4 regions of the Streptomyces sp. NPDC056734 genome follow, and region 4 is predicted to be linked to each of the others. Evidence: riboswitches for the same ligand, from Rfam matches in the RefSeq annotation. Region 4 holds a riboswitch; each other region holds the start of a gene.
The links. Region 4 has a riboswitch for cobalamin ahead of ACFRFC_RS19910 (energy-coupling factor ABC transporter permease). Riboswitches for the same ligand answer to the same signal wherever they lie in the genome.

Region 1 (3,843 bases), on a different contig from region 4:
CCGGTGCGCACCGGCGGACAGCGTGACCTGGTCGACGACGAGTTCGGCGGGGCTCATACGGCTCCTCGATCCGTGCCGCGCCGGGCGTCCCGGCGCATCAGCCACAGGAAGAACGGTCCGCCGCACAGCGCGGTGAGCACCCCCACGGGGATCTCCAGCGGCGCGGCGACGGTCCGGGCGGCGACATCGGCCCAGATGAGGAAGACGGCCCCGCCGAGCGCGGCCGTCGGCAGCACCCGGCGGTGATCGCCGCCCACGAACAGCCGGACGATGTGCGGCAGCATCAGGCCGACGAACCCGATCGGCCCGGCCGCCGCCACCAGCACCCCGGTGACCAGCGACAGCAGGACGAACATCCGGGCCCGGAACCGCCCCACGTCCAGCCCCATCGTGGTCGCCGCCTCCTCACCGGCCAGCAGCAGATTCAGATTCCGGGACTGCACCAGCAGCACCCCGACCCCGGCCGCGAGCGCGCCGGCCGGCAGCCACAGCGTGTCCCAGTTGACGCCGCCGAGACCGCCGAGGGTCCAGGCGAGCACCTCGCGCGCCTGATTGCCCCGCTCGGTGGTGAGCAGCAGCAGGTTCGTCGCCGCGGTGAGCACCGCCGCGATGGCCACCCCGGACAGCACCAGCCGCACCGAGGTGATCCGCCCGCCGGTCCGCGCGGTGGCGTACACCAGCAGCAGCGCGCCGAGCGCACCCGCGAAGGCCGCCACCGACAGCGACACCGCCCCGAACAGGGTCAGCGAGAACACGATCACCACGACCGCCCCGAGCGACGCCCCGGAGGACACCCCCAGCAGATAGGGCTCGGCGAGCGGGTTGCGCAACAGCGCCTGCATCGCCGTACCGACCACCGCGAGCCCGGCGCCGACCACCGCGCCGAGCAGGACGCGCGGCGCCCGCACCTCCAGCACGATGGTCTCCCGCGCCCCGGACCAGTCCGGCTCGACCCACCCGGCACCCAGCGCGTGCGTCACGATGCCCCACACCTGCCCCGGCGGCACCCGCACCGAGCCGATCGCCAGCGCGGCCGTCGCCGAGAGCACCAGCAGCGCGGTGAGCACCAGCAGGGTCGTGGCGAGCGTCGCCCGGCCCGCCCTCGGCCCGCCCCCGGGAGACCCGGCGGCCCGCTCGGTGGCGGGAACCGTCACCGGAAGCTCTCGGGGTGCAGCGCCGGGGCCAGATCCTCGACCGCGTACGCCGACCGCACGCCGACCAGGGTGTCCGTCAGCGGCAGCACCACGAACCGTTCGTTCCGCACGGCCGGTACGTCGGCCAGCGCCGGCTGCGCGAGCAGGAACTCCTTCTTCCGCTCGACGCCCCCCGCCCCGGCGTAGTCGTAGATGACGATGACCTCGGGCCCGCGCTCCACGACCTGCTCCCAGGAGACGTCCCCGAAGACCTCGTCGAGATCGGCGAAGACGTTCTCGCCGCCCGCCAGCCGGATCAGCTCGCTGCCCAGCCCCTTGCCGCCCGCCGTGAACGCGGACTTGTCGCCGCTGTCGTACACGAACACCGGCACCCGCTCCTCGCCGGCCACCGCCGCGGACGCCGCCTCGACCCGGCCCTCAAGATCGGCGACCAGTGCGTCGGCCCGCTCGGACACCCCGAAGATCTCGCCGATGGCGCGGATCTCGTCGTAGGTGTCCCGCATCGTGGCCGACGCCGCCCCCTCGCAGTACTCGCGGTTGAGATAGGTGTCGATGCCCGCGTCGGCGAACGCCTCACGGGAGCGGCCCTCGTTGTCGGCGAACGCGCTGCCGTACCCGCCGTAGACGAAGTCGGGCTCGGCGTCGAGAACCGTCTCGAACGACGGTTCCTTCTCCGCCAGTTCCGGGATCGCCTCGAAGTCCTCCGCCAGCTCGGGCAGCGGCGCCGAGTCGGGGAAGGCGGTGCCGACCATCCGGTCCTTCAGCCCGAGCGCGAGCATCAGTTCGGCCGGGTGCTGGTGGATGGTGACGACCCGCTCGGGCGGGGCGTCGTACGTCGTGCTCACCCCGCAGTTGTCGACGGTGACGGGGAAACCACCGGCGGGGGCGGCCGAAGCCTTCGGATCCGCGCCGGAATCACCGGACGAGCCGCACCCGGCGGCCAGCAGCGCCGCCGACAGCGCGAGCGCCGCCGCGCGCAGCCGCCGGCGGGCAGGGGTGGACAGGGCGGGACGGGACATGCCGTCGTACACGTTGAGCCTCCTGGGGAGTCCGCGCTCCTCAAAACGGGCCCGCGACAGGCCAGTGTCCTGACTCCCGGATCGACGCTCCCCCCGCCTTCCCGCGCGTCGCGCAGTGGCATGTCGAAGGGTTGCACTCCCCGGTCACAGTGGCGGGACCGTGCCGGATTCACACCGGCTTCCTGTCTCCCGTCGCGGCTATTGACCTCGTGATACTACGTTCCGCACAGTCCGGGCCAAAAGGTCGGGGGGATCACACCCCCCCGCCCCTGGCGCGTCGCCCCCTCAGTCCTGCCGCGTCGCCCGCACCACCAGCCGCTCGGCGTTCTCGTCGTAGGGCCGCCCGTCGAAGCCGCCGAAGACCTCCACCCGGCCGAACCCGGCCTCCGCCACCATCCGCCGCAGCTCGACCGCGCTGTACACGAACCACACCAGCGTCGCCCGGGTGACCCGCTCGCCCCGCACCAGCACCCAGTCGCTGCGCAGCCGCGCCCAGTCGTCCAGCACGGTGTCCGTCTGCACCATCAGATCCTCGCCGCGCGTCACCACCTTCGGCGGGGTGACCCGGCGGGCCAGCAGCTCCTTACCCGCGAGGTCGAGCAGCAGCGTCCCGCCGGGCGCCAGGCAGTCGTACAGGGTGCGCAGCACCCGGGCGTTGTCGGCGGGGTCCTCGAAGTACCCGAACGACGTGAACAGATTGAGGGCGACATCGAAGCCGCCCGGCGCCGTGAACTCCCGCGCGTCCGCCCGCACATACGTGACGCCGACCCCCGCGTCGGCCGCCAGCTTGCGCGCCCGCTCCAGCATCGCCGGGCTCAGATCCACCCCCGTCACGGCGTACCCGCGCCGGGCCAGCGGCACGGTGAACACGCCCGGACCGCAGCACAGGTCCAGCACCCGCGCCCCGGCCGGGAAGTCCAGCAGGGGAGAGCCGCCGAGCAGGTCGGCGGCCTGGGTGTGGCGCTGCTCGGAGAACAGGAAGTCATGGAACTCGGTCCAGAAGTCGTCGTCCTGGAACCCGCCGGTCCGTGTCATACGGCCTCATCGCTCCTTCGTCGTCGGCACCGTGGGGGAGGGGGTCTCGGGTGGTACGGCGGTCAGGGCGTCCCGGGTCGCGGGGCCGCGCAGCAGCGCCAGCAGCCAGGGCAGCAGCAGACACTGCGCGGCGGCCAGCAGCCAGAACCAGCCGGTGTCCCCGGCCCGTTCCCCGGCCCCGTACAGCTGCCCGCCCAGCACCCCGCTCGCGCCCGCCCCCAGCCCCGCCGCCAGCCGCTGCTGGCCGAAGACGACGGCGTCCGAGCGCGGGCTGCGCGCCAGTGCCTCCAGGTCGTTCTTGAGGAACAGCACGATGTCGCCCAGCGTGATCAGCGCCCCGCCCGCCAGCAGCGCCGGGCGGCTGCCGATCGCCAGCACCGCCAGCCCCGCCGTGAGCCCGGCGAAACCGACGCCGAGGGCGAGGGCGTACGGCATCCGCCGGATCAGGTCCGACGCGAGCGGCTGGACGACGATCACCAGGGCGAAGCACAGCAGCAGGACCAGGCTGTAGAACTCGCTGGAGGCCCGCTCGACGGCGTACACCGCGAGGAAGTGCTGGAAGTGGAAGTACAGATAGAAGGCCAGGAGGTTGGCGGCGAACGGGAGCGCCGCAACGCCGGCCAGCAGGCCCTGCC
Region 2 (3,843 bases), on a different contig from region 4:
GGTCACCGCACTCGCGTTCGATTTCACGAACGGTTTCCACGACACCGCCAACGCGATGGCGACCACCATCTCGACCGGTGCGATGAGACCCAAGGCCGCGGTGGCGATGTCCGCCGTGCTCAACCTGGTGGGCGCTTTCCTCTCCGTGGAGGTCGCCAACACGATCTCCAAAGGACTCGTCGACGAGTCCGGCATCCAGCCCGAGGTCATCTTCGCCGCCCTGGTCGGCGCGATCCTGTGGAATCTGCTGACCTGGCTGGTGGGCCTGCCGTCCTCCTCCTCGCACGCCCTGATGGGTGGTCTGATCGGCGCGACCGTCGCCTCCGCCGGTTTCGGCGCGGTGCACGGTGACGTACTGATCACCAAGGTGCTGCTCCCGGCGATCGCCGCCCCGCTGGTCGCCGGGCTCGCCGCGATGTTCGCCACCCGCCTCACGTACACGCTCGGCAAGAAGTCCGCGGGGACCAGGTCCTCCGCCAAGGGCTACCGGGCCGGTCAGATCGCCTCCGCGGGGCTGGTCTCGCTGGCGCACGGCACCAACGACGCGCAGAAGACGATGGGCATCATCACCCTCGCCCTGGTCGCCGGTGGCACCCTCGCCCCCGACTCCGACCCGCCCGTCTGGGTCATCGTCTCGGCGGGTGTGGCCATCGCGCTCGGCACCTACCTCGGCGGCTGGCGGATCATCCGCACCATGGGCAAGGGCCTGACCGACCTCCAGCCGCAGCAGGGCTTCGCCGCCCAGACCAGCGCCGCGACGGTCATCCTGGCCTCCTCCCACCTCGGCTTCTCGCTCTCCACCACGCACTCCGTCTCCGGCGCCGTGATGGGCGCGGGCCTCGGCCGCAAGGGCGGGGTGGTCCGCTGGTCCACGGCCACCCGGATGTTCGTCGCCTGGGGGCTGACCCTGCCGGCCGCCGCCGTCGTCGGCGCGCTCGCCGAGTGGGTGTGCAGGTTCGGTCCCTGGGGCACCGGCCTCGTCGCCGCCTTCCTGATCGGCTCCAGCGCCTGGATCTGGAAGCTGTCGCGGCGCGAGGTCGTCGACCACACCAATGTCAATGGCCACGACGACACCGGCGATACCGACGCCGGCGAGCGCACGGACGACCCCGACCTGGCGCCCGGCGTCGTGACCGCCGCCGTCGCCGCCGTGATCCCGCCGCCGACCGTCGCCGCCGAAGAGGCCGCCGTCACGGCCGGTACCGGCTCCCCCGCCGGTCCCGACCCGGCGGCCCCCAAGGCCACGGTCTGAGCCCGCCCGACACACCCCCCTCCCCCAAGGACACAGCAGCATGGAAATCGACTGGGCGGCCCTCGGCTCCGTCTTCGGTGTGAGCCTCGTGGTCACCGTGGCCCTCGTCGGCCTGTTCACCCTCGGTATCGCGGGCCTCTCCCGCCATGAGCGCGCGGCCGAGCGCGGCGGAGGCGCGGCGCTCGCGGTCACCGGCGCGTACACCTGCTTCGCGGCGTGCCTGGGCGCGGTGGCGTACGGGATCTATCTGATCGTCGCCTGACGGGATCGCCTCGTTCGCGCGAGGCGCCCGTGCCGGCATCTGCCAGGGCGGGTACGGGACTTCGGTCCCGTACCCGCCCTGGTGTGGTGTGCGACAGGGCCGGTGTGGGGCTGAGCACACTCTCCCTTCGCAGGTCAGCGGCAGGTTGACGGGTGTTCGGGGCCCGTGGTGGACTGCCGGAGCCATTACGGCGACACGAGAGGAAGCCGGTGCGAATCCGGCGCGGTCCCGCCACTGTCACCGGGGTAGAACCCCGGGAGCCAGGAACTCTCACCGCCGACTTCGTCGAACCAGGGCGCGGACACCCTGAGTGAGGACATTCGCCATGCTCGGCTGCCGAACGCGGCTCACCGCCGGACCTCTCCTCGACCCCACGGCCGGCTGAGCCGATGGCCGCCGAACGCGCATTCGCGTACGGCGCCACCGCCGGACTCCTCGGTGATCTGCTCCTCGGGGATCCGCGCCGCGGGCATCCGGTCGCCGGGTTCGGGATGGCCGCCGGTGCCGTGGAACGGCTGCTGTGGCGCGACCATCGCGGGTGGGGGGCGCTGTACACCGCCGTGTGCGTGGGCGGGGCCGTCGGGCTGGGTGCGGTCGCCGCGCGTGCCGTACGGTCCTCCCCCGCCGCGTCCGTCGTCCTGACCGGCGCCGCCACCTGGGCCGTCGTCGGCGGCACCACCCTCGGGCGGGAGGCCCGGGCGATCGGGCGGGCACTTGAGGCCGGGGACGTCGAGGGGGCGCGGGCGCGGTTGCCGCGCTTGTGCGGACGCGATCCGCAGGCGCTGGACGCCGATGGGATCGCCCGTGCCGTGGTGGAGTCCGTCGCGGAGAACACGTCCGACGCCGTCGTGGGGGCGTTGGTGTGGGGGGCCGTCGGGGGGGTGCCCGGGCTGCTCGGGTTCCGGGCCGTGAACACGCTGGACGCGATGGTGGGGCACCGGTCGGATCGGTATCGGCGGTTCGGGTGGGCCTCGGCGCGGCTCGATGACGTGGTGGGGTGGCCGGGGGCACGGCTCACCGGCGTCCTCGCGGTGGTCGCCGGGGGTGATCCCCGGGGGGCGGTACGGGCCTGGCGGGCCGATGCCGGGAAGCATCCGAGCCCCAATGCCGGGGTCGTGGAGGCGGCGTTCGCGGGGGCGTTGGGGGTGCGGCTCGGGGGGACCCTGTCGTACGCGGGGCGGGTTGAGCGGCGGCCTGTGCTGAATGGTGGGGGGCGGGGTGTGGTGGTCGGTGATGTCGAGCGGGCGGTGCGGGTTTCCTCTCGGGTGCGGTGGTTGGCGTTGGGGGTGGGGGTGTTGCTCCGGGCGCGTGTTGGGCGGGGCCCGGCTTCCGGGGTACGGGCGTTGCCCTCGGCGCGTGTTGGGCTGCGCCCGGCCTCGGGGGTGGGGGCGTTGCTCCGGGCGCGTGTTGGGCGGGGCCCGGCGTTGCAGGCTGTGCCCACCCGTTCCGCCCTGCGGAACGAATGCCCACAGCGGTGCTCAACCCAGCTCTCCCCCAAGGCCCCCGTATGACCGGGCGGGGGCTTGGGTTGCTTGTTGCTGGGACTGCCTCTGATGCCGGGAAGAGTGTGGTGGCCGCCGGGATCGGGCGGTGGCTGGTGCGGCGGGGGGTGCGGGTCGCGCCGTTCAAGGCGCAGAACATGTCCTTGAATTCGTTCGTCACGCGGGACGGGGCCGAGATCGGGCGGGCGCAGGCCATGCAGGCGCAGGCGTGCCGGGTCGAGCCGAGCGCGTTGATGAATCCCGTGCTGCTCAAGCCCGGCGGGGAGCGGAGCAGTCAGGTCGTGCTCATGGGCAGGCCCGTGGGCGAGATGAGTGCGCGCGGGTATCACGGCGGCCGGCAGGAACAGTTGCTGGGGACCGTGCTGGAGTGCCTCGCCGAGCTGCGGCGTTCGTACGACGTCGTCGTCTGTGAGGGGGCCGGCAGTCCCGCCGAGATCAATCTGCGGCGGACCGACATCGTGAACATGGGGATCGCGCGCAACGCCCGGATCCCCGTGCTCGTGGTCGGGGACATCGACCGGGGCGGGGTGTTCGCCTCGTTCTTCGGGACGGTCGCGCTGCTGTCGGCGGCGGATCAGGCACTGGTCGCCGGGTTCCTCGTCAACAAGTTCCGCGGGGACGTGTCCCTGCTCGAACCCGGGCTCGACATGCTCAAGGGGCTCACCGGGCGGGCGACGTACGGGGTGCTGCCGTTCCGGCACGGGCTCGGGATCGACGAGGAGGACGGGCTCCGCGTGTCGCTGCGCGGAACCGTCCGGGAGTCCGTCGTCGCGCCCCCGGTCGGCGCGGACGTGCTGCGCGTCGCCGTCTGCGCGGTGCCGTTGATG
Region 3 (3,843 bases), on a different contig from region 4:
TTGACCGGGCGGTGGGTGAGCGACTGGGCGTACGTCGTCCAGCGCACGGTCATCGGCTCGGGACGGGAGATGTCCCCGGCCAGGATCGGCGGGCGGACGTACCGGGTGCCGTAGGACTGGACCCAGCCGTGCTGGGTGGCGAGATAGCCGGTGAGCTGCTCGGCGAAGTACTGGACCATGTCGTTGCGTTCGGGCTCGCCGTGCACCAGGACGTCCAGGCCGGTCTTCTCCTGGAAGGCGATGACCTCCTGGATCTCGGCCCTGATGCGCTCCTCGTAGGCCGCCGTGCCGATCCGGCCCGCCCGCAGTTCCGCGCGGGCGGTGCGCAGTTCGGCGGTCTGCGGGAACGAGCCGATCGTCGTCGTCGGCAGCAGGGGCAGGCCCAGGTGGGCGCGCTGGGCGGCGGCCCGCTCGGGGTACGGCCGGGAGCGGCGGGCGTCGGAGTCCGTGACGGCGGCGGCGCGGGCGCGCACGGCCGGGTCGCGGGTGATCGGCGAGAGCGCGCGGGAGGCCAGGTCGGCCCGGTTGGCGGCCAGTTGCGCGGCGATGGCGTCCGTGCCCCGGGTCAGGCCCTCGGCGAGGGTGACGATCTCCGCGGTCTTCTGCCGCGCGAACGCGAGCCAGCGCCGTACCTGCGGCTCGATGTCCCGCTCCAGGGCAGTGTCCAAAGGCACATGGAGGAGCGAGCAGGACGCGGCCACGTCCACCTGGTCGGCGAGACCGAGCAGCGTGCCCAGGACGGAGAGGGACGCCGTCAGGTCGTTGACCCAGATGTTGCGGCCGTTGACCACACCCGCCACCAGCCGCTTGCCCGGCAGTCCGCCGACCGCGGCGAGCGCGTCGAGGTTCGCGGCGGCCGACTCCGTGAAGTCCAGGGCGAGCCCCTCCACCGGTGCCTTCGCCAGCACCGGCAGCGCCTCGCCCAGCCGGTCGAAGTACGACGCCACCAGCAGCTTCGGCCGGTCGGCGAGGGCGCCGAGGTCCCGGTAGGCGCGGGCGGCGGCGTTCAGTTCGGCCGGGGTGCGGTCCGCGACCAGGGCGGGCTCGTCCAGCTGCGCCCACTCGGCGCCCGCCGCGTGCAGGTCGGCGAGGACCTCGGCGTACACCGGGAGCAGCCGGTCCAGCAGGGTCAGCGGGTCGAAGCCCGCGGGCACGCCCGGCGCGGGCTTGGCGAGCAGGAGGTAGGTGACCGGGCCCACCAGCACCGGACGGGCGGCCGGACCGAGGGCGAGGGCTTCTTTCAGCTCGGTGACCTGCTTGGCGGAGTCGGCGGTGAAGACGGTGTCCGGGCCCAGCTCGGGGACCAGATAGTGGTAGTTCGTGTCGAACCACTTCGTCATCTCCAGCGGCGCCACGTCCTGCGTGCCGCGCGCCATCGCGAAGTACCCGTCCAGGGCGTCGGCGGCCACCGCCTCGCGGTGCCGGGCGGGGATCGCGCCGACCATCACGGTCGTGTCGAGCACATGGTCGTAGTAACTGAAGTCACCGGTGGGGACCTCGGCGATGCCGGCCTCTGCCAGCCGCCGCCAGTTGTCGCCGCGGAGCCCGGCGGCGGTGGCGCGCAGTTCGTCGGCGCCGACCCGGCCCTTCCAGTAGCCCTCGATGGCCTTCTTCAGTTCCCGGCGCGGTCCCTGACGGGGGTAGCCGTACACGGTCGCCCGTGCCGCCGCGGCTGCGGACTTGGCTGTCACGGAGATCTCCTTCGCGAGATGAATCCCTGAGATCCCGGGAACGGGACGAGGACGCGAAGGGTGCCGGACCGGGCGGGACATCGACTTGGCGCGCTGCGGCGCGGTCATCCGCCTGGTACGTACGCCGACCCGCCCACGAGGTCACCGGGAGTCCGCGCACGGAGGTCCGCGCGCGGGCAGTGGCAGGTCTTCGGACTCACGGGCACGTCCTGACGACGTCAGGTCACCTACTGGCCGTCGCTTCCCAGGCCCGGCCGGGCCCAGTGCGTATGACGGCGGTCGTTCCCGCTCACCGCTGCGGGGCAGTCCCGGATTCCCACCGGGTTCCCTCTTACGACGCATCCCGCCTGGCTGACGGGGCGAACCAGCTGCACAGGCCACCCTAACCGCTCGATGCGCCGGGGGACACCCGTGCCGTGCCCGGGGGAGCGGGCACGGCAGGGGAGCGGGTGATCCGCGCTCAGGGAGCCTTCTTCGTCCTCCCTTCCGGCTTCCCGGGGCCCTCGGGCGGCTCGTAGCGCAGCGGGGTCAGCTGGTGGACGTCGTAGCGCAGCCGCAGTGCGGCGATCGCCGGGTCATCGACCTCACCGCCCGGGGCGAGGATCTCCAGCAGTTCCTCGAAGTACCGCTCGTGGGCCGGGGGCGGGGCGGCCTGGAACAGCACCCTGGCCGGTGTGCGGCCGGTGTTGGCGAAGGCGTGCGGGCAGCCCGGCGGCACGAACAGCAAGGTGCCGGGCCCCGCCCGCACGGCCCGCTCACCGGCGGCCGACTCCCACTCCCGCCAGTGCTCCGGGGACCGTACGAGCGGCTCGAAGGCCAGTACCTCCAGCTCGCCCTCGATGACGTAGAACAACTCCTCGCTGTGGGTGTGGGTATGGGCGCCGACATCGAACCCGGGCGGCACGACGACCTCGAAGGTGGAGGCCGCCCGGGAGTGCTCGCCGGTCACCTTGAAGGTCACCTCCTGGGCGGCGACCGTCACGGTCCGGCCCCGGCCGGGCGGCACCAGCAGCGGTCCGGGAACCGTGTGCGCCGCCGTCATCGCCCTCCGCTCGCCGGGTCGCCGGCGGGGGCCCGGGTCCCGCTCACCGGGTCACCGGCAGGGACTCGGGCCCGCGGACCAGGGCGCCCGGCTCCCCGTGCGGCAGCCGGGCGGGCGGCGGATCGAGGTCCGGGCCGGTCAGCCCCGGTACGGCCCGGACACGCGTCGGCCGGCCGGTGAGCGCGGCCGGGGTCATGACGGGCCCTCCGTGGACACCGAGGCGGTGCCGGCAGCGGGCGCCGGGGCCTGCGCGCGGACCCGCACCGCGGCGACGGGGACCACCCGCTCGGGCACCTCGGGCGGGGGACCGGCGGGAGCCGGGGCGGTGGCGCCCACGGCGTGGGCTGCGTCGACCGGCACGGCGGTGGCGGCGGAGGCGGAGGTGGTGGAGGGGGCGGGGGCGGCTGCCGACCGCGCGGCGGCGGTGGCGGCGGTCCGTGCGGCGGTGGCGGCGGCGGTCCGTGCGGCGGCCTCGACGACGACCGCGGTGTCCGCCGTGACGCCCGACCCGGCCCCCGTCTCCGCCGTGCCCTCGGGGCTGTCGGTGGTCCAGCGGCCCATCGAGATCTCGGCGGTGATGCCCGGCCCGAACCCGGCGATCATCCCCGACGCCCCCGGCGCGCAGCCGCCCTCCTCGAACAGCCGGCGCAGCGCGTCCAGGACGACCGCGCTCGCGATGTTCCCGTACTCGGCCAGCGTGGCCCGGCTGAAGCGGAACATCTCCGGCGGCACCGCGAGATAGTGACTCAGGTCGTCCAGGATGCGCGGCCCGCCCGCGTGGATGAGATAGAAGTTCTGCGCGCTGGCGTCCCGCCGGTGCCGGGCGGCCAGCGCGGACAGTGCCGGGGCCAGCTGCTCCATGGTGCCCGGGACCCGCCGGTCGAGCTGGAAGTGGAAGCCCGTGGGCCGTACCCGGTAGGCGATCCAGTCCTCGCTGTCCGGCACCAGATACGAGCCGTTCACCTCCAGCTCGATGCCGGTGCCGCCCGAGCCGCGGACCACGGCGGCGGCCACCGCGTCGCCGAACAGCCCGTTGGACAGCATGTTGCCCACCGTCAGATCGGTGGGCTGGTAGCACAGGGAGCAGAACTCGCAGGCCACGATGAGGGC
Region 4 (3,843 bases):
TCGCCACCCACTGATTCGTCACTCACGGATCAAGGTGTACCACTGTCGCCCCGGGCGTCCCCCGGGCCCGGTCGGCGTCGCCCACCGCACCTCACCGTCGCCGGGCCGGGCCGGCCCCGTCCGCGGATCGTGCCCGGCGGCCACGGTTCGCCGTACACGTCCCGCATCGGGCCCCGGCAGCGGAACGGAGGGCGGTGCCGTGCCGGAGCCGTCCGGCCAGGACCCCGTCCTCAGGCGCCCGGCCCGCCCACCCCCGCCATCAGACCCTGCACCTCCGTGCCCGGCGGGGTCAGCAGGAAGACATTGCGGTCCACCCGGTGCATCCCGCTGGCCAGGCCGAAGACCACGCCCGTGCTGAAGTCGAGGACACGCTTGGCGACATCGCCCTCGGCGCCGGTGAGGTCGAGGAGGACCGGGATGCCGGCCATCAGGGTCTCGGCGACCTCGCGGGCGTCGGCGAAGATGTTGACCCGCAGGACGACGAAGCGGCGCCGTGCCTCGGTCTCCGCGTCCGGCCGGGCCCGGTGGTCCACGGCGGACGGCCAGGCGTCACGTCCCCTCAGGGGTACGACCTGAGCGAGCCCTTCCCACTGTTCATCGGTGACATCTCGACTGTTCACCGGCTCCCCCCGATCTGCGTCGTTCTCATCTCCTGCACCAGCCATTCTTACGGCAAGTCACCCGTTCGGCCGAACAGCGACACGGTGTGCGACCGGCTCGGACAGCTGTGTGACGTACCGCACAGGTCCGCCGGGGAAAATTCTCCCGTCCCGGTGACGGATCCGGGACGGGCGTCCGTATCTCCTGTCGTACAAGTCGTGCGCGCCGTACGTGCCCTGTAGGTCGAACGTGCCGTACCCGCCGCACGTGCCCGTTCGCGTCAGGAGGCCGCATGCCCATCTCCCGCACCAAGGTGGGGAGCATCTTCGTCTTCGGTGCCATGGGTCTTACCCTCACCGCGCTCGCCTATCCGGCCATGCTGGGGGTCGAGAACACGGCCGGTGACCAGAACCGGATCATCGCCAATACCCCGTGGGGGCCGCTGACCGAGGCGGACCGTGACTTCGTGGTGAAGGTGCGGGCCGCCGGGCTCTGGGAGTACCCGCTGGGCGAGCTGGCGATGGAGCGGGGCACGACACCGGAGATGAAGGAGGCGGGCAAGCATCTGATCGTCGGCCACGCCGGGCTGGACGAGCTGTGCCGCGAGATCGCCCCGGATCTCAACATCACGCTGCCGAACCAGGCGAGCCCCCAGCAACAGCAGTTCGTGGCCACGGTCGCCGCCGAGCAGGGCCAGTCCTTCGACTCCACGGCCGTGCAGATCATGCGGGTCACCCATGGTCAGATCTTCCCGGTGGTCGCCAAGACCCGCGCCAACACCCGCAACACGCTGGTGCGGCAGCTGGCCGACCTCGCCAACGACACCGTGCTGGACCACATCACCGTGCTGGAGAAGACCGGGCTGGTCAACCACGACCAGGTCAACTTCCAGCAGACCACCCCGCCCAAGCTCCCCAATGACCAGCTGACCCCACCCCCGCCGCAGCCCGGCGCCCCGATCGTGGTTCTCACCCCGCGCCCCGACCTGGGGATCAACACCGCCTCCCCCGCGCCCAGTCCGTCGGCGACGGCGAGAGAACAGGTGGGGTAGGCGGGCAGGTGGGATAGCCCACACCCGTCCGGCTCCGGTCCAGGCCCCGCCCGGCAACGCCCGGCGACACCCGGCTCCGGCCCCTCCGCCCGGTCCGTCCCTGCTTGTCATGGCCGGATCCGCGCACTACTGTCGCCACGCCTTGGTGAACGGGAAATCCGGTGTGATGCCGGTGCGGCCCTCGCCACTGTGATCGGGAAGTCCGGCTCCGGCCCTCACGGGCAGCCACTGGATCGTTGTGATCCGGGAAGGCGGGGCATGGGCGGTGGTACCCGTCAGCCAGGAGACCGGCCAAGGCGCGTCGTCCATCCACGAGGTGCTGGAGAGGGTCTGCTGAGCCATGCACATAGCCGAGGGTTTTCTGCCCCCGGCGCACGCGATCGCCTGGTCTGTCGCGTCGGCGCCGTTCGTCGTCCACGGAGTCCGTTCACTCACCCGTGAGGTCAGGGAGCATCCCGAGAGCACCTTGCTGCTCGGGGCCTCCGGGGCCTTCACCTTCGTCCTGTCCGCGCTGAAACTGCCCTCGGTCACCGGGAGTTGCTCCCACCCGACCGGCACGGGTCTCGGCGCCATTCTGTTCCGGCCGCCGATCATGGCGGTGCTGGGCACCATCACCCTGCTGTTCCAGGCGCTGCTGCTGGCCCACGGCGGGCTGACCACGCTCGGCGCCAATGTCTTCTCCATGGCGATCGTCGGGCCCTGGGCCGGTTACGCCGTCTACCGGCTGCTGCGCCGCTACGACGTGCCGCTGATGGTCGCCGTGTTCTTCGGCGCGTTCGTCGCCGACCTCTCCACGTACTGCGTGACCAGTGTGCAGCTCGCGCTGGCCTTCCCCGACCCGGGCAGCGGATTCATGGGCGCGCTCGGCAAGTTCGGCGCGATCTTCGCCGTCACCCAGATTCCCCTCGCGGTCAGCGAGGGCCTGCTCACGGTGCTGGTGATGCGGCTGCTGGTGCAGTCCAGCAAGGGCGAGCTGACCCGGCTCGGCGTGCTGCTGACCCGCAAGGGCGAGCAGGACCGCCAGGGCGAGCAGGAGGCGGTGGCCAAGTGAAGCGCGCTACGCGGATCAATGTGCTGTTGCTGCTCGCGGTGGCCGCCCTCGCCGTGCTGCCGCTGGCCCTCGGGCTCGGCGACCACAAGGAGGAACCGTTCACGGGGGCCGACGCCGAGGCGGAGACGGCGATCACCGAGATCCGGCCGGACTACGAGCCCTGGTTCTCGCCGCTGTACGAACCGCCGTCCGGGGAGATCGAGTCGGCCCTGTTCGCCTTGCAGGCGGCGATCGGCGCGGGCGTGCTCGCCTACTACTTCGGGCTGCGACGCGGACGACGGCAGGGGGAGGAGCGGACGGCGGCGGCCCGGGAGGGCGCCGGGGACACCGAGGGGGGCGGGGACACCGAACTCGGCCTGGGCGCCGAACGGGGCCGGAACACCGAACGCGGCCCCGGTACCAAGGCAGACCGGAGGGCCGAAGGGGACCGGAGCGCCAAGAGTGGCGGGGACATCCAGGTCGCCGAGGGCGGCGGCGGCGCGGCCGTCCCCCGGGGCTGAGTCCGCGTGCTGCCGATCGACGCGGCGGCGCACAGCAGTCGCTGGCGCCGCCGTCATCCCGTGGACAAGGCCGTGCTCGGGCTCGGCCTGACCGTGCTGGCGATCTCCCTGCCGCCCTGGCCGGGGGCCGCGCTGGTGCTGGTGGCGGCCCTCACGGTGCTGCTGGGCCCGGCCGGGGTGCCCGGCCGCAGGCTGTGGCGGGCCTACCGGGTGCCGCTGGGCTTCTGTGTGACCGGCGCGCTGCCGCTGCTGGTGCGGGTCGGCGGGCCCGGCGGGTTCGTCGGGTTCGCGGACGGCGGGCCGGTGCGCGCCGGGGAACTGCTGCTGCGGACGTCGGCCGCCTCGCTCGGCGTGCTGCTGTTCGCGTTCACCACCCCCCTGTCCGATCTGCTGCCCCGGCTGGTGCGGGCCGGGGTGCCCGCGCCCGTGGTGGACGTGGCGCTGGTGACGTACCGGATGAGTTTTCTGCTGCTGGACTCGGTGCGGCGGATCCGGGACGCGCAGGGGGCGCGGCTCGGGCACACCACGCGGGCGGCGCGGTGGCGCTCGCTGGCCGGGCTGGGCGCGACCGCGTTCGTGCGGGCCTTCGACCGGGCCGCGCGGCTCCAGGCCGGGCTCGCCGGGCGCGGCTACGACGGCAC

Region 1: another riboswitch for cobalamin. It lies ahead of ACFRFC_RS00535 (ABC transporter substrate-binding protein); the one in region 4 lies ahead of ACFRFC_RS19910 (energy-coupling factor ABC transporter permease).
Region 2: another riboswitch for cobalamin. It lies ahead of ACFRFC_RS29590 (cobalamin biosynthesis protein); the one in region 4 lies ahead of ACFRFC_RS19910 (energy-coupling factor ABC transporter permease).
Region 3: another riboswitch for cobalamin. It lies ahead of metE (5-methyltetrahydropteroyltriglutamate--homocysteine S-methyltransferase); the one in region 4 lies ahead of ACFRFC_RS19910 (energy-coupling factor ABC transporter permease).

What each region holds. Positions count from the first base shown of each region.
Region 1 is NZ_JBHTZD010000001.1:148,397-152,239, forward strand. It holds gene ACFRFC_RS00525 (ABC transporter ATP-binding protein) at 1-57, opposite strand, end outside; gene ACFRFC_RS00530 (FecCD family ABC transporter permease) at 54-1,154, opposite strand; gene ACFRFC_RS00535 (ABC transporter substrate-binding protein) at 1,151-2,185, opposite strand; cobalamin riboswitch at 2,215-2,398, opposite strand; gene ACFRFC_RS00540 (class I SAM-dependent methyltransferase) at 2,459-3,208, opposite strand; gene ACFRFC_RS00545 (MFS transporter) at 3,215-3,843, opposite strand, start outside.
Region 2 is NZ_JBHTZD010000022.1:72,762-76,604, reverse strand. It holds gene ACFRFC_RS29600 (anion permease) at 1-1,252, shown strand, start outside; gene ACFRFC_RS29595 (hypothetical protein) at 1,293-1,514, shown strand; cobalamin riboswitch at 1,666-1,805, shown strand; gene ACFRFC_RS29590 (cobalamin biosynthesis protein) at 1,904-3,025, shown strand; gene ACFRFC_RS29585 (cobyric acid synthase) at 3,022-3,843, shown strand, end outside.
Region 3 is NZ_JBHTZD010000015.1:163,795-167,637, reverse strand. It holds gene metE (5-methyltetrahydropteroyltriglutamate--homocysteine S-methyltransferase) at 1-1,691, opposite strand, end outside; cobalamin riboswitch at 1,872-2,058, opposite strand; gene ACFRFC_RS23535 (cupin domain-containing protein) at 2,152-2,733, opposite strand; gene ACFRFC_RS23530 (hypothetical protein) at 2,777-2,929, opposite strand; partial or broken gene ACFRFC_RS23525 (type III polyketide synthase) at 3,280-3,843, opposite strand, start outside.
Region 4 is NZ_JBHTZD010000012.1:164,716-168,558, forward strand. It holds gene ACFRFC_RS19900 (cell division protein SepF) at 231-665, opposite strand; gene ACFRFC_RS19905 (DUF4142 domain-containing protein) at 893-1,651, shown strand; cobalamin riboswitch at 1,778-1,962, shown strand; gene ACFRFC_RS19910 (energy-coupling factor ABC transporter permease) at 1,992-2,702, shown strand; gene ACFRFC_RS19915 (energy-coupling factor ABC transporter substrate-binding protein) at 2,699-3,202, shown strand; gene cbiQ (cobalt ECF transporter T component CbiQ) at 3,209-3,843, shown strand, end outside.